Regions from separate parts of the Citrobacter telavivensis genome, predicted to be linked through region 2. Evidence: predicted binding sites of a transcription regulator. Region 2 holds the regulator's gene; the other holds the start of a gene.
The links. Region 2 encodes sigma-54, which starts transcription at its own class of promoters, with help from an activator protein. Its sites were predicted from a motif close to GTTGGCACANNTTTCGCTNT; they were not measured.
Positions count from the first base shown of each region.

Region 1: ACERJC_RS01970 (amino acid ABC transporter substrate-binding protein) is a predicted target of sigma-54. The motif match lies at 5,036-5,055, and genes of this name have one in related genera.

Region 1 covers NZ_JBGUBF010000001.1:427,696-437,484, forward strand. The annotation lists gene ACERJC_RS01945 (zinc ribbon-containing protein) at 1-403, shown strand, start outside; gene rihA (pyrimidine-specific ribonucleoside hydrolase RihA) at 493-1,428, opposite strand; gene gltL (glutamate/aspartate ABC transporter ATP-binding protein GltL) at 1,545-2,270, opposite strand; gene gltK (glutamate/aspartate ABC transporter permease GltK) at 2,270-2,944, opposite strand; gene gltJ (glutamate/aspartate ABC transporter permease GltJ) at 2,944-3,684, opposite strand; gene ACERJC_RS01970 (amino acid ABC transporter substrate-binding protein) at 3,848-4,756, opposite strand; gene lnt (apolipoprotein N-acyltransferase) at 5,183-6,721, opposite strand; gene corC (CNNM family magnesium/cobalt transport protein CorC) at 6,745-7,623, opposite strand; gene ybeY (rRNA maturation RNase YbeY) at 7,722-8,189, opposite strand; gene ACERJC_RS01990 (PhoH family protein) at 8,186-9,232, opposite strand; gene miaB (tRNA (N6-isopentenyl adenosine(37)-C2)-methylthiotransferase MiaB) at 9,443-9,789, opposite strand, start outside.
Region 2 covers NZ_JBGUBF010000008.1:69,315-79,103, forward strand. The annotation lists gene mnmL (tRNA modification radical SAM protein MnmL/YtqA) at 1-173, shown strand, start outside; gene arcB (aerobic respiration two-component sensor histidine kinase ArcB) at 267-2,603, shown strand; gene elbB (isoprenoid biosynthesis glyoxalase ElbB) at 2,832-3,485, shown strand; gene mtgA (monofunctional biosynthetic peptidoglycan transglycosylase) at 3,482-4,201, shown strand; gene yrbL (PhoP regulatory network protein YrbL) at 4,209-4,841, opposite strand; gene npr (PTS phosphocarrier protein NPr) at 5,040-5,312, opposite strand; gene rapZ (RNase adapter RapZ) at 5,309-6,163, opposite strand; gene ptsN (PTS IIA-like nitrogen regulatory protein PtsN) at 6,197-6,688, opposite strand; gene hpf (ribosome hibernation promoting factor) at 6,804-7,091, opposite strand; gene rpoN (RNA polymerase factor sigma-54) at 7,114-8,547, opposite strand; gene lptB (LPS export ABC transporter ATP-binding protein) at 8,595-9,320, opposite strand; gene lptA (lipopolysaccharide ABC transporter substrate-binding protein LptA) at 9,327-9,789, opposite strand, start outside.

The DNA.
Region 1 (9,789 bases), on a different contig from region 2:
TGCGCTGGTGGAACAGGCGCGGCAGCGGGTTTTGCAGGCCGGGGAGTTAACGCGAACCGAAGTGGACGAACTGACACGCGCCGTCAGGCGTGACCTGGAAGAGTTCGCCGTGAGCTATGAGGAGAGTCAGGAAGAGGAATCCGACAGCGTCTTTATGCGGGTGATCAAAGAGAGCCTGTGGCAGGAGCTGGCGGATATCACGGACAAAACGCAGCTTGAATGGCGCGAAGTCTTTCAGGACCTGAGTCATCACGGGGTCTATCACAGCGGCGAAGTGGTGGGGTTGGGCAATCTGGTCTGCGAGAAGTGCCATTTTCACTTGGCGGTGTATACGCCGGACGTGCTGCCATTGTGTCCAAAATGCGGACACGACCAGTTCCAGCGTCGACCGTTTGAACCGTAATATAGCCTGATGGCGATGCTGACGCATCTTATCCGGCCTACGGTGACTATTATGTAGGCCGGATAAGCGTCAGCGCCATCTGGCATTGATCACGCGTAAAACGTTAGCCGTTCTGCCAGCAGATCAACAAACCCCTGGCGATCCACATCCACCATTACCGTGGCGTTGGGTGCTTTGCCCGTCAGGAAGTAATAGTCCACCACGGTCATCCCCTGGGTATATTTCCCCTGCGTTTCCACGCCAACCCAGCGTTCGACGGTGGTAAACAGTTCGGGTTTTAGCAGCCAGGCGATGGTGCACGGGTCATGTAGCGGCGCGCCGGTGAATCCCCATTTCTCGTCTTTATGATACTCAAGGAAGAAATCGAGTAGCTCCGCAACGATAGTGGAAACCGGGTTGCCAATAGCGCGGAAGCGTTCGGTATCTTCGACGTGAATTTGCGCTTTATGTGTGACGTCCAGGCCAGCCATCACCACCGGAATGCCTGACTGGAAGACGATCTCAGCGGCTTCTGGGTCAACATAGATATTGAATTCGGCGGCAGGCGTCCAGTTGCCGAGCCCCATTGCACCGCCCATGATCACGATGCGAGCGATTTTGTCATGCAGTTCAGGATGGCTGTTCAGCAACAGCGCAACGTTGGTTTGCGGCCCGGTAGAGACGAGGGTGACCGGCTGTGTGCTCTCGCGCAGCGTCTTCGCCATCAGCTCAACGGCGGTACAGGCCTGAGGCGCAAAGGTGGGTTCCGGCAGCGCCGGGCCATCCAGTCCGCTTTCGCCGTGGACGTTATCGGCAATGATTAGCTCGCGCATCAAGGGTTTCACTGCGCCGCCCGCTACCGGAATGTCCGTGCGGTTCAGTAACGTCAGCATCCGTAATACGTTACGCAGCGTTTTATCGGGTGTCTGGTTGCCTGCGGATGAGGTGATGGCTTTAACGTCAAGTTCCGGTGAGGCGAGGGCGAGAACAATTGCGATAGCGTCATCATGACCCGGGTCGCAATCTAATAGAATTGGCAGTGCCATTGTTGCTCCTTATGAATGCTACTTTGCGGCAAGGGTAACGCCGGGATAAAAATGATTCGAGGAGCGAGACAAGAAAGCGTGAAATGGCGCGCATTCTGACATGCGCGCCGGAAAAGTTAATGCAGGATTTTGGCGAGGAAGTCTTTTGCACGTTCGGATTTCGGGTTGGCGAAGAACTCCTCTTTCGGCGAGTCCTCAACGATTTTCCCCTCGTCCATAAAGATCACACGATTCGCCACTTTGCGCGCAAAGCCCATTTCATGGGTCACCACCATCATGGTCATCCCTTCATTGGCCAGTTCAACCATAACGTCCAGTACTTCGTTGATCATTTCCGGATCGAGCGCAGAGGTGGGTTCATCGAACAGCATGGCGATAGGATCCATACATAGCGCGCGGGCTATCGCCACACGCTGCTGCTGGCCGCCGGAAAGTTGGGCCGGATACTTATTGGCATGCGCGGCAAGGCCTACGCGTTCCAACAACTTCTGCGCTTTTTCGCGCGCCGGGGCTTTATCACGCTTCAGCACTTTCACCTGCGCCAGAGTCAGGTTTTCGATAATCGACAGATGCGGGAACAGCTCAAAGTGCTGGAACACCATCCCGACGCGAGAACGTAACTTCGCCAGATCGGTTTTTTTGTCATTGACCATAATGCCGTTTACGGTGATTTCACCTTTTTGTACCGGCTCCAGACCGTTAACGGTTTTGATCAGCGTGGATTTTCCGGAACCCGACGGGCCGCAGACCACCACCACTTCCCCTTTTTTCACTTCCGTGGAGCAGTCGGTCAGCACCTGAAAGTGACCATACCATTTAGAAACATTTTTCAGGGTAATCATTAAACTGTCCTTTTCTTCAAATAGCTGACCAACAACGACGCGCTCAGGCTGATAACAAAGTAGACGGCTCCGGCAAACAGGATCATTTCGACCTGTGTACCATCACGCTCGCCAATAGTAGAAGCGGTACGGAAGAAATCCGCGAGGCTTAAGACGTACACCAGGGAGGTATCCTGGAACAAGACGATGCCCTGTGTAAGCAGCAACGGCACCATCGCGCGAAACGCCTGCGGCAGAATGATGAGCTTCATTGACTGCCAGTGGGTCATGCCCAGCGCCAGCGCCGCGCTTGATTGTCCGCGGGAAATGCTCTGGATACCCGCACGGATAATCTCGGAGTAATAAGCGGCTTCAAACATCGAAAAGGCGACCATCGCCGAAATCAGGCGAATATCGGTTTTCGGTGACAGCCCCAGAACGTCCTGCAGTAATCCCGGTACGATCAGGTAGAACCACAGCAGTACCATCACCAGCGGGATGGAGCGGAATACGTTAACGTACGCTTTAGCAAACCAGGCGACAGGCGCGAAGCTGGAAAGGCGCATGACCGCAAGCAACGTTCCCCAGACAATACCGATGACCACCGCTGTCAGGGTAATCTTCAGCGTGATGAGCAGTCCGTCCAGCAGATACGGCAGGGAAGGGACAATAGAACTCCAGTCGAACTCGTACATTATTTGCCTCCCAGATTGCCAGGCAGGCGGATTTTACGTTCCACCAGACTCATCACCAGCATGATGAAGGCATTAATCAACACGTACGCCACGGTGATGGCGGTAAACGATTCCCAGGCATGCGCCGAGTAATCCAGCAGCTTACCGGCTTGCGCTGCCATATCGACCAGACCGATGGTGGAGGCGATGGCGGAGTTTTTCACCAGGTTCATCATCTCAGAGGTCATCGGCGGGACGATCACGCGATAGGCGTTAGGCAACAGCACGTAGCGATATGCCTGCGGCAGGGTCAGCCCCATCGCCAGTGCCGCGTTTTTCTGGCCGCGCGGCAGTGACTGAATGGCGGCGCGAACCTGTTCGCAGACGCGTGCTGCGGTGAAAAGCCCCAGACAGAGCATGGAAGAGACGAAGAACTGAATGTTGGGATCCAGTTCCGCTTTAAACCACATGCCGAGATCTTCCGGCAGCAGTTCAGGCACGACCAGGTACCAGGTGAAGAACTGGACGATCAGCGGAACGTTGCGGAACAGTTCTACATAAAGGGTGCCGAGCCCGGAAAGGAAGCGATTCGGGACGGTGCGTAAAATGCCGAACAAAGAACCGACCAGGAAGGCAATGATCCAGGCGGTGATGGATAAGGCGACGGTGACCTGAAAGCCGCTCCAGAGCCAGCCGAGATAGGTGGTGTTGCCGAATGGGGCTTGTTGTAAAAAAATACCCCAGTTCCAGTCTATTGACATACATCTACTCCGAAAAAATAAGGGTAGCAGCGCTACCCTCGAAGATTGTTATCCAGCGTACTTCGGTTTTCAGACCTGATGGGGAACGACCATCAGGCCTATAGTCTGTCCGTGCTGTATAGCAATCGAGAGGGCAAGGAGTCCCCGCCCCATTTAGTTTTAATTAGTTAAGTGCTTTATCATTCGGTTCTTTGAACAGCGCCTGCATTTCGTTCGACAGTTCGAAATTCATGTTCAGGTTTTTTGGTGGGATCGGGTTTTTGAACCACTTATCAAACCATTTCGCGGCTTCACCTGAGGTCTGCGCCTGGGCGATGGTGTCATCCATCAGCTTTTTGAATTCAGGATCGTCTTTGCGCAGCATGCAGCCGTAGGCTTCCTGAGACTGTGGTTTGCCGACGATTTCCCAGTTATCTGGTTTCTTCGCCTTCGCACGCTCACCGGCCAGCAGGGCATCATCCATCATAAAGGCAACGGCGCGACCGCTTTCCAGAGTACGGAAAGAGTCACCGTGGTCTTTAGCGCTGATGATACGCATGTCCATTTTTTGTTCGTCGTTCAGCTTGTGCAGCAGAATTTCAGAGGTGGTTCCTGAGGTCACAACAACCGCTTTGCCTTTCAGGTCCGCGAAGTCTTTAATGTCGCCGCCTTTTTTCGCCAGCAGGCGGGTGCCGACGACAAAGATGGTGTCAGAGAAGGCGGCCTGTTTCTGGCGTTCAAGGTTGTTAGTGGTGGAACCGCACTCAAAGTCGAAGGTGCCGTTTTGCAGCAGCGGAATACGGTTCTGAGAGGTAATCGGGATCAGCTTAACCTGCAGATCGGGCTTGTTGAGTTTCTTCTTCACGGCTTCAACGATGGCGTTGGAGTAATCCTGAGAATAACCCACCACTTTCTGCTGATTGTCGTAATAAGAGAACGGCACGGAGGATTCACGGTGACCGACGACGATAACGCCGTTTTTGGCGATCTTGTCGAGCGTGCTGCCTGCGGCTGGCGCTGCGTCTTCCGCGTGTACCAGACCGGCTGACAGTCCCATAACCAGCATTGCTGTGGCTAGCTTACGTAATTGCATATCCAACTCCTTATCGTCTGCGCCGTCGACGCAGTGATACTTATTGTGAGTGTCTGTGTTGTTATCACCTGCAACTTAAGCGTGCAGTGTTTTACCTGTTTGTTAACATTTAGTCTGGCTTAATGTAAAGATTTTGCTGCGTTATTGTTTATTTTTGCGAAGTGCGCCGCACCGTTTAGAGGCAAAAATCTCTCATTGCACCGTTTCGGTGCTACCAGTGAACTGCTTTAGTGCGACTAAGTTGCGCTGAACGTCAAAAACAGGTTTGCCTTGTTTAACAAAGCAATGAGCGTGCCAGAATGGAAGAAGGGAGGGAGAATGGTAGTTTGTAGGCCTGATAAGCGTAGCGCCATCAGGCACGAAGTGGCACAACCGCCGGATGGCGGCGTACCGCCTTATCCGGCCTACATTTGATGGTGCACTGTGTTATCTGCGACGTTGACGCAAACTCATTAACACGGCGGCAAAACCGAACAGCGCGGTAATGAACCACAGCGGCCAGTTGCCGGTTCGGGCGTACGGCGTTAAGCCTGTCGTTGGCGTCACATCGGCGGTCAATACCTGACGGGTAAACTGCGGGATCATCGCCTGAATCTCACCCTGTGGACCAATCACCGCCGTAATACCGTTATTGGTACTGCGCAGCAGCGGTCGCGCCAGTTCCAGGGAACGCATCCGCGCCATCTGGAAGTGCTGCCACGGGCCAATCGACTTACCAAACCAGGCATCGTTGGAGATGGTCAGCAGATAGTCCGTATCCGGGCGGAAGTTATCGCGCACCTGTTCACCCAGGATTATCTCGTAGCAAATCGCGGCGGTCAGCGCTAAACCATGCGCATGCAGCTGCGGTTGAACATACGGACCACGGCTGAACGAGGACATCGGCAGGTCAAAGAACGGCGCTAACGGGCGCAGAATGGATTCCAGCGGCACAAACTCACCAAACGGTACCAGATGGTTTTTGTTGTAGCGGTTGGTTGAGTCATAGCGGTAAGGATTGTCTTTCCCCAGCGTGATAATGGTGTTGTAGGTGTCATAGCGGTTCTGTTTGTTCAGCCGCGCATCGACAATACCGGTAATCAGCGAGCTGTTCTTCGCACGCAGCAAATCGTCCATCATGCCCAGAAAACGCTGCTGGTTGATCTCCAGATCCGGAATAGCGGATTCCGGCCAGATGATCAGCTGCGATTTCCCCATTTCGGGCTGCGTCGCATCCAGATAGGTCTTAAGCGTATTCAGCAAATGACCTTCTTCCCACTTCAACGACTGTGGGATATCACCCTGAACCATCGACACCCGGGTCGTTCTTTCCGGCTCCAGCGTGTACCACTGGATATAGCGCAGCGGGAAGGGGAGTGCGAAAAGGATAACGGCGACCACCAGCGGACGCCAGTTACGGCTGACCAGCGAGAGGACCAGCAGTCCGCTGACCATCATCAGCAGGAAGTTAATGGCTTCGACACCCATTACCGGTGCCAGGCCTTTCAGCGGGCCGTCGATCTGGCTGTAGCCAAACTGCAGCCACGGAAATCCGGTCAGTACCCAGCCACGCAGGAATTCGGTTAGCTGCCAGACCACCGGCGCGGCAATGGCAACCCGCAGCCAGCTGGTTTTCGGCCACAGATGCGCCAGTACGCCGGCAAACAGTCCGGTATACAGAGAAAGATACGCCGCGAGCAGCACGACAAGGAAAACGTTCACCGGGCCTGGCATGCCGCCAAACTGCGCGATACTGACGTAAACCCAGTTGATTCCCGTCCCGAAGAGTCCCAGTCCCCAGAAGTAGCCAATAGCGGCTGACTGGCGCGGGCGACGATTCAGGGTTAATGCCTGCAAGCCCATCAGCGACACAATCGCCGCGGGCCAGATGTCATAAGGAGAAAAAGCCAGCGTTCCGCAGGCGCCGAATAATAACGCCAGCAGCAGGCGAATGCGCTGGCGTTCAATTAATGAGGCAAAAGCCATTGAGTTCTTCTTCCCGTTCGGTGTTATTCGTCCAGTGTTGGCTGGGGGGAGTCATCCGGAATTCTGACGTGAACCTGAATAATACGACGGCTGTCGGCCATTGCCACTTTGAACTGGTAACCATCGATATCAATCGTTTCACCACGTGCGGGCAAGTGACCAAACGCCTGCATCACCAGACCACCGATGGTATCGACCTCTTCGTCACTAAAGCTGGTGCCGAAGGCTTCATTGAAGTCTTCGATCGGCGCGAGCGCGCGAATGGTCCAGGTGTGGCGACTGAGTTGGCGGAAGTCGATATCATCTTCTTCATCGTACTCATCTTCGATTTCACCGACGATAAGCTCCAGGATGTCTTCAATGGTCACCAGACCGGAGACACCACCAAATTCGTCGATGACGATAGCCATATGGTAACGCTGGGAGCGAAACTCTTTGAGCATACGGTCAACGCGTTTGCTCTCCGGGACGACAACGGCCTGGCGTAACACTTTCTCCATGCTGAAGGCATCGGCATCGCTGCGCATAAACGGCAGCAAATCCTTGGCCATCAGAATCCCTTCAATGTGATCTTTGTCCTCGCTTATCACCGGAAAACGCGAGTGGGCAGACTCGATAATGACATCGAGGCATTCGTCCAGCGTCTGGTTGCGTTTCAGGGTAATCATCTGGGAGCGGGGAATCATGATGTCGCGAACGCGCTGGTCCGCAATGTCCATCACCCCTTCGAGCATGTCGCGCGTATCTTCATCGATAAGGTCGTTCTGCCCGGAATCACGGATCAGCGCCAGCAGTTCATCACGGTTTTTCGGTTCACCGTGGAAAAGTTGGCTCAGTAACAGGGAAAAAAATCCCTTCTTGTTGCTTAACGTGTCACTACTGTGTGAATTGTCGTCGCTCATGGCGTCGTATGGGTTCTCTTGTTAGTTAATCTCTTGCTCAGTGCGCGCAAACTCAGCGCACGGCAGCACTGGAAACCACCGGGCATTCGCCCGGTCGCTTATTCCTTCTCGGCAATGTACGGATCCTCATAGCCCAGAGCAAGCATAATCTCTGTCTCGAGGGCTTCCATCTCTTCAGCCTCGTCATCTTCGATATGATCGTAACCCAGCAAATGCAGGCTGCCGTGGACGACCATGTGCGCCCAGTGGGCATCCAGCGGCTTGCCTTGCTCCTGCGCTTCTTGTTCAACGACCTGACGACAGATGACCAAATCGCCGAGCAGCGGTAGTTCAATACCTGGCGGGGCTTCAAACGGGAAAGAGAGCACGTTGGTCGGTTTATCTTTCCCGCGGTAGGTCAGATTGAGATCGTGGCTTTCGGCTTCATCCACCAGGCGAATCGTCACTTCTGATTCTTCCTGAAATTGCGGAATGACCGCATTCAGCCAGGTCTGAAACCGGCTCTCTTCTGGCAAACCGCTGTGGTTCTCACATGCCAGTTGCAAATCAAGGATCACCTGACTCATTTCTGTTCCTGTTCCTGAGCTTCACGCTTGCGCTCTGCAGCAAGCTCAGCTTTACGTTTTTGTTCGGCTTCTTCCCATGCTTCATAGGCGTTAACGATGCGGGCAACCACCGGATGGCGCACGACGTCTTCACTGTGGAAGAAGTTAAAGCTGATTTCTTCGACTTCCGCCAGTACCTCAACGGCATGGCGCAGGCCCGATTTAATGTTGCGCGGCAGGTCAATCTGCGTGACGTCGCCGGTAATTACCGCCTTCGAGTTAAAGCCGATACGAGTCAGGAACATCTTCATCTGTTCGATGGTGGTGTTCTGGCTCTCATCAAGAATGATAAAGGCATCGTTTAGCGTACGGCCGCGCATATAGGCCAGCGGAGCCACTTCAATCACGTTGCGCTCAATCAGCTTTTCGACTTTCTCGAAGCCGAGCATTTCAAACAGCGCGTCATACAGTGGGCGCAGGTACGGATCAACCTTCTGACTCAGATCGCCCGGCAGGAAACCCAGCTTTTCACCCGCTTCGACCGCCGGACGGGTCAGCAGAATACGGCGGATCTCCTGACGCTCCAGCGCATCCACGGCAGCGGCAACGGCGAGGTAGGTTTTCCCCGTACCGGCAGGACCGACGCCAAAGGTGATGTCATGGTCGAGAATGTTGGCGATGTACTGTGCCTGGTTAGGCGTACGCGGTTTAATCACGCCACGCTTGGTTTTGATATTGACCGCTTTGCCGAACTCGGGGACGCTCTCGGCGCTTTGCTCAAGCACGCGTGCTTCTTTAATCGCGAGGTGGATTTGTTCCGGTTCGATATCCTGCGTCTGGCCGCGCATTGGCGCGGTATCGACGTACAGGCTGCGTAAAATATCCGCCGCAGCGGTGATGCAAATCGGGCGACCGGTCAGTTTAAAATGGTTGTCACGGCGGTTAATCTCGATGCCGAGACGGCGTTCCAGCTGTTTAATGTTGTCATCAAACGGGCCGCAAAGGCTCAGCAGACGGGCGTTATCTGCCGGCTCAAGGGTAATTTCGCGAGTGTCTGTGTTCAAACTGTTCCTCTTATGCATAGGGAGCCGGAAGATGAACATTCACCGGCCTGTCAGGAAATTATTCACGCCACGGGGTAAAGGCGCAAGCACTGGTATCAAGATGGGGGCGTAGAGAGGAAATACAAGAGCCTTATCGGGCCTATGAAGCGTCGTGCTCCAGTAGGCCCGATAAGCGCAGCGCCATCGGGAATTTTGACGTTTTGAGCAGAATTAAGGCTGGTAGAATCCAACGCCAATCTCATTTTCTTTACGGGTACGGGCAATCACCGATTCCGGGGTTTCTGCGATGCGCAGCCCCATTTCGTCTTCGGTGCGCACCACTTTCCCGCGCAGTGAGTTGGTCCAGACGTCGGTGATTTCCACATCGACAAATTTACCGATCATCTCCGGTGCGCCTTCGAAGTTCACCACGCGATTATTTTCGGTACGGCCAGACAGCTCCATGATGCTCTTACGCGACGTTCCTTCCACCAGAATACGCTGAACGGTGCCGAGCATGCGACGACTCCAGGCCATCGCCTGCTGGTTAATGCGATCCTGCAAAATATACAGACGCT
Region 2 (9,789 bases):
CGCCGGAGGTGATTTATCATCGTATTTCTGCCAGCGCACGCCGCCCCACGCTGCTGGCACCGCTGTGGTGCGAAAACCGCTGGACCGGGATGGTCGAACTGGATCGTTATTTGAATACTCATGGCGTACAGGGTTCTGCGCTTGGGAGGCCATGGGTTTCGCCTGACGCCTGAACTATGACGGGCCTACGGATTTCTTGCACATTCTCTAACGTCTTGCGCAGAATTGAGTATTATTGTGCCAGGTTGTCGTAAAGGAAATCCCTGATGAAGCAAATTCGTATGCTGGCGCAGTACTATGTGGACCTGATGATGAAATTGGGTCTGGTGCGCTTTTCGCTGTTGTTGGCGTTAGCGCTCGTTGTGCTGGCAATTGTGGTGCAGATGGCGGTCACCATGGTGCTGCATGGTCGGGTCGAACAGATCGATGTCATTCGCTCCATTTTCTTTGGTTTGTTAATCACCCCCTGGGCGGTCTATTTTTTGTCAGTGGTGGTGGAGCAACTGGAGGAGTCCCGTCAGCGGTTATCCCGACTGGTGCAAAAGCTGGAAGAGATGCGCGAACGCGACCTCAAGCTTAACGTCCAACTGAAAGATAATATTTCGCAGTTGAATCAGGAGATTGCCGACCGCGAAAAGGCGGAGGCGGAACGCCAGTCAACGTTTGAACAGCTCAAAGTTGAGATCAAAGAGCGCGAAGAGGCGCAGATTCAGCTTGAACAGCAATCCTCTTTCTTACGTTCCTTTCTGGATGCCTCGCCAGATCTGGTTTTTTATCGCAATGAAGATAAAGAGTTTTCCGGCTGTAACCGGGCGATGGAATTGCTCACCGGCAAAAGCGAAAAGCAACTGGTGCATTTAAAGCCTGCCGATGTGTACTCGCCGGAAGCGGCCGAAAAGGTCATTGAGACTGACGAAAAAGTCTTCCGCCATAATGTGTCGCTGACCTATGAGCAATGGCTCGATTATCCGGACGGGCGCAAAGCCTGTTTTGAAATCCGCAAAGTACCTTATTACGATCGCGTGGGTAAACGTCATGGCCTGATGGGATTTGGTCGTGATATTACCGAGCGCAAGCGCTATCAGGATGCACTTGAACGCGCCAGTCGCGATAAAACGACCTTTATCTCCACCATCAGTCACGAACTGCGTACGCCGCTGAACGGAATTGTCGGCCTGAGTCGTATTCTGCTGGACACTGAACTGACGACCGAGCAGGAAAAATACCTGAAAACTATCCATGTCTCCGCCGTGACGCTAGGGAATATCTTCAACGATATCATTGATATGGATAAGATGGAGCGGCGCAAAGTTCAACTGGATAACCAGCCGGTGGATTTCACCAGCTTCCTGGCCGATCTGGAGAACCTCTCTGGCCTGCAGGTGCAGCAGAAAGGATTGCGTTTTGTGCTCGACCCGACCTTGCCGCTGCCGCATAAAGTCGTGACCGACGGAACGCGTCTGCGGCAGATCCTGTGGAACCTTATCAGCAACGCAGTGAAATTTACCCAGCAGGGTCAGGTGACCGTGCGCGTCCGTTACGACGCAGGCAGCATTCTGCACTTTGAAGTGGAAGACTCTGGCATCGGCATTCCGCAGGATGAGCAGGATAAAATCTTCGCCATGTATTATCAGGTGAAAGACAGCCACGGCGGAAAACCGGCGACCGGTACGGGCATCGGTCTGGCGGTCTCGCGACGTCTGGCGAAAAACATGGGCGGGGACATCACCGTGGTAAGTCAGCCCGGCAAAGGCTCGATCTTTACCTTGACCGTCAATGCGCCTGCGGTGGCGGAAGAAGTTGAAGATGCATTTGAGGATGATGATTTGCCGCTGCCGGCATTGAACGTCCTGCTGGTGGAAGATATCGAACTGAACGTCATTGTGGCACGCTCGGTGCTGGAAAAACTCGGCAACAGCGTGGATGTCGCCATGACCGGGAAAGCGGCGCTGGAGATGTTCACGCCGGGTGAGTATGACCTGGTGTTGCTGGATATTCAGTTGCCGGATATGACCGGCCTCGATATTTCGCGCGAACTGACCCAGCGCTATACGCGTGAAGATCTGCCGCCACTGGTGGCGCTTACGGCGAACGTCCTGAAAGATAAAAAAGAGTATCTGGATGCGGGTATGGATGACGTGCTGAGCAAGCCGCTATCGGTACCGGCGTTAACCGCCATGATTAAGAAGTACTGGGATACCCAAGACGAAGAGGAGTGCACGGTGAAATCTGAAGAGAGCAGTAAATCGCAAGCGCTATTAGATATTCCGATGCTGGAACAGTACATAGAGCTGGTGGGGCCGAAACTGATTACCGATGGGTTGGCAGTGTTCGAGAAGATGATGCCAGGCTATTTAAGCGTTCTGGAATCCAATCTGACCGCGCGTGATAAGAAAGGTGTGGTTGAAGAAGGGCACAAAATTAAAGGGGCTGCTGGTTCTGTTGGCCTTCGTCATCTGCAACAACTGGGGCAGCAGATCCAGTCACCCGATCTTCCTGCATGGGAAGATAACGTGGGCGAATGGATTGAAGAGATGAAGCAGGAGTGGCAACACGACGTTGCGGTGTTAAAAGCCTGGGTGGCAAACGCTGGAAAAAAATGACCCCGGCTTGACCGGGGTGCGCGAATACTGCGCCAACACCAGGGAAATCGTGGCTGCGCCGTAAGTTATAATTGTGATTTAAAAGGCGCAGCGCTTAAATTCGGGCCGCACGCAGTTAAGATAGCAAATCTTAAATGCTTTGTTACATGAATCAGTTAAATGTGTGAAGCGTAGCATTTTAATCACAATTATTAATGTGCTGCAGAAAGTGGTGAAAAGGACATTTGAATGAAAAAAATTGGCGTAGTTCTTAGTGGATGCGGTGTGTATGACGGTGCTGAAATTCATGAAGCCGTACTGACGTTGCTGGCTATTGCCCGCAGCGGTGCGCAGGCCGTCTGCTTCGCGCCCGACAAAGCGCAGGTTGATGTCATTAATCATCTGACGGGCGAACCGATGGCGGAAACCCGCAATGTGCTGATTGAAGCGGCTCGTATTACGCGTGGCAATATTCGTCCGCTTTCTCAGGCCGTCTCGACGGACCTGGATGCGCTGATTGTTCCCGGTGGTTTCGGCGCGGCTAAAAATTTGAGCAACTTCGCCAGTCAGGGCAGCGAATGCCGGGTTGATCCGGATTTAGCCGGGCTCGCGTTGGCGATGCACCAGTCTGGTAAGCCGCTGGGTTTTATGTGCATCGCCCCGGCAATGCTGCCGAAAATCTTCGACTTCCCGCTGCGTTTGACTATCGGGACCGATATTGATACGGCAGAAGTGCTGGAAGAGATGGGGGCGGAGCATGTGCCGTGCCCGGTCGACGATATCGTCGTTGATGAAGACAATAAAATCGTCACTACGCCTGCCTATATGCTGGCGCAGGATATCGCTCAGGCAGCAATGGGTATCGAAAAACTGGTATCACGCGTGCTGGTTCTGGCGGAATGAAAAAAGGGGTTTTCGCCTTTCTGCGGCGGGTGATGTTGCGTGTCGCGATCGTCCTTGCTGTGTTCTGGGGTGGTGGCATTGCGTTGTTCAGCATAGTCCCCGTTCCCTTTTCGGCGGTGATGGTCGAGCGGCAGATAGGCGCCTGGCTACAGGGCGATTTTGGCTATGTTGCCCATTCCGACTGGGTGAGCATGGATGAGATCTCACCGTGGATGGGACTCGCGGTGATTGCCGCAGAAGACCAGACCTTCCCGGACCACTGGGGCTTTGACGTCGCCGCCATCGAGAAGGCGTTGTCACATAACGAACGTAATGAAAACCGCATTCGCGGTGCCTCGACGTTGTCACAGCAGACCGTTAAGAATCTCTTTCTCTGGGATGGCCGCAGTTGGCTGCGTAAAGGGCTGGAAGCCGGGCTTACGGTCGGCGTTGAGACCGTCTGGAGTAAGAAGCGGATCCTCACCGTTTACCTGAATATCGCGGAATTTGGTGATGGCGTATTTGGCGTGGAAGCCGCGGCGCAGCGCTATTTTGGCAAACCGGCCAGTCGATTAACCCAGTCAGAAGCGGCGCTACTTGCTGCCGTATTGCCCAATCCTCTGCGCTTTAAGGCCGCTGCGCCCTCAGGCTATGTGCGTAGCCGTCAGGCGTGGATACTGCGTCAAATGCGGCAGTTGGGCGGGGAGTCATTTATGACCCGCCATCACCTGCATTAAATCGGCATTAAGCCTCGCGCGAAGAGAGCGACAATCCGCCGCGTTCTTTCGGTTGGGCATCTTTTTCCAGCGCGACGGCCAGGACCGGTTGGGCGATAAAACGCTGCCACAATCTTTCCTGCTTACGACGGCAGAACCATTTTGACCAGGTCGCCAGCGGGATCAACGTTCCTTCGCCAATGTTATCGCAAACCACCGGCACCACTTCCGATTCGCTGATACGGTGACAGAGAACGTTCTGCGGTTTCAGCGTCATGGTAACGATATGGTTGTCACGCAGGTAGCGTTTTAGCTTCTTCAGCATCTGACGTAGCACGACAAAGTCGTCTTCGTAACGACATTGGCGGGCAAATTCGGTGAGAGTGATGGACGGCTTGCCGTCGTAATCGGCAATCACATCGTAAACATAACCCGTTCCGCAGTCGGTCTCTACCGTGCCGTAATAGCGCGGGATACCGCTCCAGTCTTTCAGGTAGCGAGAGAGGTGCGCGTAGTACTTCAGCTCGCGCTGTGTCTCTTTGTCGCCGCCCTGGCCACTGTTGTAAACAATCTTAATACAACGCTGAGCATCATCCGGATGCGCATAGCACTTACGATGTCGTCCGGTGCCCAGGGGAGTCTCTGCTGATAAACGAATCATGAGTGATATCCTGGAAATATTTACTGACAATAATCCAGTATGAACACTCAAGTTAAATGAAACCTAAACGACTTGTCTTAAGGTTTTCTTAAGATAATCCTTAAGTGAAAAAGCGCACGAATTGTACAGTTAAGAGGGTAAAAAATAAAAAAACGCCGGGTGGCGTTTTCTGCGAAGCTATCCGTCGGACGTGAAAGCTTAGTCTTCGTCGAATCCCGAATTGAAAAGGGCGATGACAGCGGCCAGCGCTTCGACCTCTTGCGGACCCGAGGCTTCGATCTCAATTTGTCGGCCTTTGGCGGAGTCCAGCATCAGCAAAGCGATGACGCTGTTGGCTTCCGCTTCCGTGCCTTCATCATTTCGTAGCAGGACTTCCGCATCGAATCCCTGCATTAATTCAAAGAGCTTCATTGCTGGCCGGGCATGCATGCCCAGCTTATTCGTAATTTCAACAATTTGCTTCACGGTCATGTTTTGCGTTTTTCCAGCGTACGATGGCGTGACTGTACGTTTTTACCGCGTGAGCGGAAGTAGTCTGCCAGCTGTTCTGCAATATACACCGAACGGTGTTTCCCGCCGGTACAACCGATAGCAACGGTCAGATAGCTACGGTTGTTGGTCTCCAGCATGGGTAACCATAGCTCAAGATAGCTGCGAGTCTGGTAGATAAAATTGTGTACTTCTGTGTGCCTGTCGAGGAAGGCGGCAACGGGTTTGTCGAGACCGGTCATCGGACGCAGTTTCGGGTCCCAGTGCGGGTTCGGCAGGAAGCGTACGTCGAAGACGTAATCGGCATCGATGGGGATCCCATGCTTAAAGCCGAAGGACTCAAACACCATGGTCAGTTCACGCTCGCGTTTACCCAACAGGCGAGTTCGCAGCATTTCTGCCAGTTCATGTACCGACATTTCTGAGGTGTCGACAATCAGGTCGGCGCGAGAGCGCAGCGGTTCCAGCAGGTCGCTTTCCTGATCGATGGCGCTTTCCAGCGACAGGTTTTTGCTGGAGAGGGGGTGCAGACGACGCGTATCGCTATAGCGACGAATCAACGTGTTGCGATCGGCATCAAGAAACAGCAGCTGCGGCGAGAACGCCTCGGGCAGGTTGTTCATTGCTTGCTCAAAAATTTCTGGCGACTCTGGCATATTGCGTACGTCAATGCTGACCGCTGCCGAAATCTGGCGTTCGGCAAGCGTACGAGCCAGATCGGGTAACAGCACCACGGGGAGGTTATCCACGCAGTAAAAGCCCATATCTTCCAGCGCGCGCAGGGCAACAGATTTACCTGACCCTGAACGACCGCTGACGATCATCAGTACCATGTACTGTTTCTCCTCACCACGGCAAAAGGGGAGTTACGCTTCATCCTGACCACCTTCGGTGTCAGTGATGATTTGATACAACTCTTCATCACTTTGTGCGGCGCGCAGCCGACGGCAGATGGTTTTATCCGCCAGACGCTTAGCCACCAGTGATAACGTATGCAGATGCGTTTTGGTTTGATCCGCAGGCACCAGCAGAGCAAAAAGCAGATCAACGGGTTGGTTATCAATCGCGTCGAAGGCGATTGGCGTTTCCAGTTGCACAAACACGCCGACGGCGCGCAGGGTATCTTCTTCCAGCTTACCGTGCGGGATGGCGATCCCATTGCCGATGCCGGTACTGCCCATTTTTTCGCGCGTCAGGATCGCTTCAAAAACGACCTGCGGCGGTAAACTGAGCTGTTTTGCCGCCAGTTCACTGATGATTTCCAGCGCGCGTTTTTTGCTCTGGCAGTGAACGGCACTGCGCGTACATTCCTGGTTAAGTACACTGCTCAGTTGTAGAGACGTATCGTTATTTATCATAATTTCACCTAAGAACCTGCCCCACAACGGCGGGACAAGTTCGGAGCGCTAACTGTACAAATGGCCTGTTGTTCTGCACAACAGGCCGTCCTGCACCCGCTAACTGCCCGGACAATTAGTGTTGTTTCAATTTATCTTTGTGTTTAGTGAGCTGTCTTGCCAGCTTATCAATCAGGCCATCAATGGCCGCGTACATATCCTGACCTTCCGCGCTGGCGTGAATTTCGCCACCGTTTACATGCAGTGTTGCATCCGAGATGTGGGTGACTTTCTCCACTTTCAACACAATATAGACCTGATTGATCCTGTCGAAATACTGTTCGAGTTTGGCGAACTTGGTATTCACAAAGTCACGCAGGGCTTCTGTGATCTCGACGTTGTTTCCAGTGATGTTGAGCTGCATAGTGTCTTCCTTATCGGTTGGGTCAAACCAGTTGTTTGCGCTGGTTTGACGGCGGAATGGATAAAGACTCTCGGTACTTCGCAACGGTGCGGCGCGCCACCATGATACCTTGTTCCGACAATATCGATGTTAGCTTGCTGTCGCTCAGGGGCTTCGCGGGGTTTTCCGCCGCAATCAACTTCTTCACCAGTGCGCGGATCGCCGTGGAGGAAGCTTCGCCACCCCCCTCGGTATTCACATGGCTGGAGAAAAAATACTTCAGTTCAAAAATGCCGCGTGGACTGTGCAGATACTTCTGCGTGGTCACACGAGAAATGGTCGACTCGTGCATCTCAACGGCCTGGGCGATATCCGCCAGCACCATCGGTTTCATAAACTCTTCGCCTTGCTCAAAGAAGGCTTGCTGCTGTTCAACGATACAGCGACTGACGCGCAGCAGGGTATCGTTGCGGCTCTCCAGACTCTTAATCAACCACTTTGCGTCCTGCAAATTGCTGCGGATGTACTGGCTGTCGGCGTCATTGCGTCCACCGCTGCACATTGCGGCGTAGTGCTGATTAATCTGTAGGCGGGGAACGCTGTCGCCGTTGAGCTCGACCGTCCAGTGACCGTTATGCTTACGCACCAGTACATCCGGGATCACGTATTCTGGCTCACCGGTCTGGATCGACTGACCGGGGCGGGGATCGAGCGACTGAATCAGATTGACCGCCTCTTTGAGCACCTCTTCTTTGAGGCGCGTGACGCGCATCAGGGTGCGGAAGTCGTGGTTCGCCAGCAGATCGAGATGATCGCTGATGATCTGCCGGGCTTCTTCAAGGAAAGGCGTCGCTTTGTCGAACTGTGAGAGCTGGATCAGCAGACAATCGCGCAGATCTTTTGCCGCCACGCCAACAGGATCAAACCGCTGAATACGTTTGAGAACGGCTTCAACCTCGTCAAGACCCACCTCTTCATTGCCCATGCTTTCGAGGATATCGTCCAGCGAAACGGTGAGATAGCCAGTGTCGTCAACGGCATCAACAATCGAGGTGGCGATCGCGCGGTCGGTATCGGAGAACGGGGTTAGTTCTACCTGCCACATCAGATAATCCTGTAGGGTCTGTGTGGTTTCTCCCTGGTAAACGGGCAGTTCGTCGTCGATGTAGTCACCGCTGGTGCCCGATGGCGTCCCGGCGGTGTAGATTTCATCCCAGCTGGCGTCGAGCGGTAACTCTTCCGGCATCTCTTTTTGTTCGAGGGCGTCGGCGGTATCCAGCGATTCACTGTCCTGAGTTTCGCGGGTATCAACTTCGTCGTGAAGATCGGTTTGCTCCAGCAGCGGATTACTTTCCAGCGCCTGCTGGAGTTCCTGCTGCAGTTCCAGCGTGGACAACTGCAACAGACGAATCGCCTGTTGTAGTTGCGGCGTCATCGCCAGTTGTTGGCTCAGCCTGAGTTGCAAACCTTGCTTCATGTTCAGAGTCGTCTTCTCCCGCTATGACGTCACAAACTTCTACCCTATCAGAGTCTGAAGTCTTCCCCAAGGTATACGCGCTTAACGTGTTCGTCCTGCAGGATTTCTGTCGGCGTACCGTGCGCAATCAGGTGTCCCTGGCTCACGATATAGGCTCGCTCACACACGGCCAGCGTTTCACGGACGTTATGGTCGGTAATCAACACGCCGAGGCCGCTGTCACGCAGATGCTCAATAATGCGTTTGATATCGATAACGGAGATGGGGTCAACGCCAGCAAACGGTTCATCCAGCAGGATAAATTTTGGATTGGCGGCCAGCGCGCGGGCGATTTCCACACGGCGACGTTCCCCCCCGGAGAGCGACTGACCCATGTTGTCGCGCAGATGCTCAATGTGAAACTCTTCCATCAACTCGTTCGCACGGTCTTCACGCTGTTCGCTAGAGAGATCGTCACGAATTTGCAGTACTGCCATCAGGTTGTCGAACACGCTCAGACGACGGAAAATCGAGGCTTCCTGTGGCAGATAGCCAATCCCGCGGCGTGCGCGGGCGTGTAGCGGCAGCAGGCTGATGTCTTCATCATCAATGATGATGTTACCGGCATCGCGCGGCACAATACCGACGACCATGTAAAAGGTGGTGGTTTTACCCGCACCGTTTGGCCCAAGCAGACCGACAATCTCGCCCGAGTTGACGGTCAGGCTGACATCTTCCACGACGCGGCGGCCTTTATAGGCCTTCGCCAGATTCTTTGCAGTTAATGTTGCCATAGCGAATTAGTTACTCTTCTTCTGAGCCGGGGCCTGGTTTTTGTTTTTGTCCTGCAACTGCGACGGAACCAGAACAGTGGTCACACGCTTGCCTTTCTCACTGAAGGCCTGCATTTTCTGCTCTTTCACCAGATAGGTAATTTTGTCCCCGGTGATGTTGCTGTCGAGCTGTTCCAGGTACGCATTGCCGGTGAGCACGACAAAATCTTTCGCCAGCTCATAATGCATTTTCGACGCATGGCCTTTTACCGGCTTACCGTTGTCCTGCATTTGATAGAAGGTGGCCGGGTTGCCGAAGCCGTCAATGACCTCTTTGCCCTCTTCACCGCCAGGACGGGTAACGACCACTTTATCGGCGTTAATTTTGATGGTGCCCTGGGTCACAATGACATTGCCGGTGAAGGTCACGACGTTGCCCTGCATATCCAGAGACTGCTGGTCCGATTCAATGTGGATCGGCTGTTCGGTA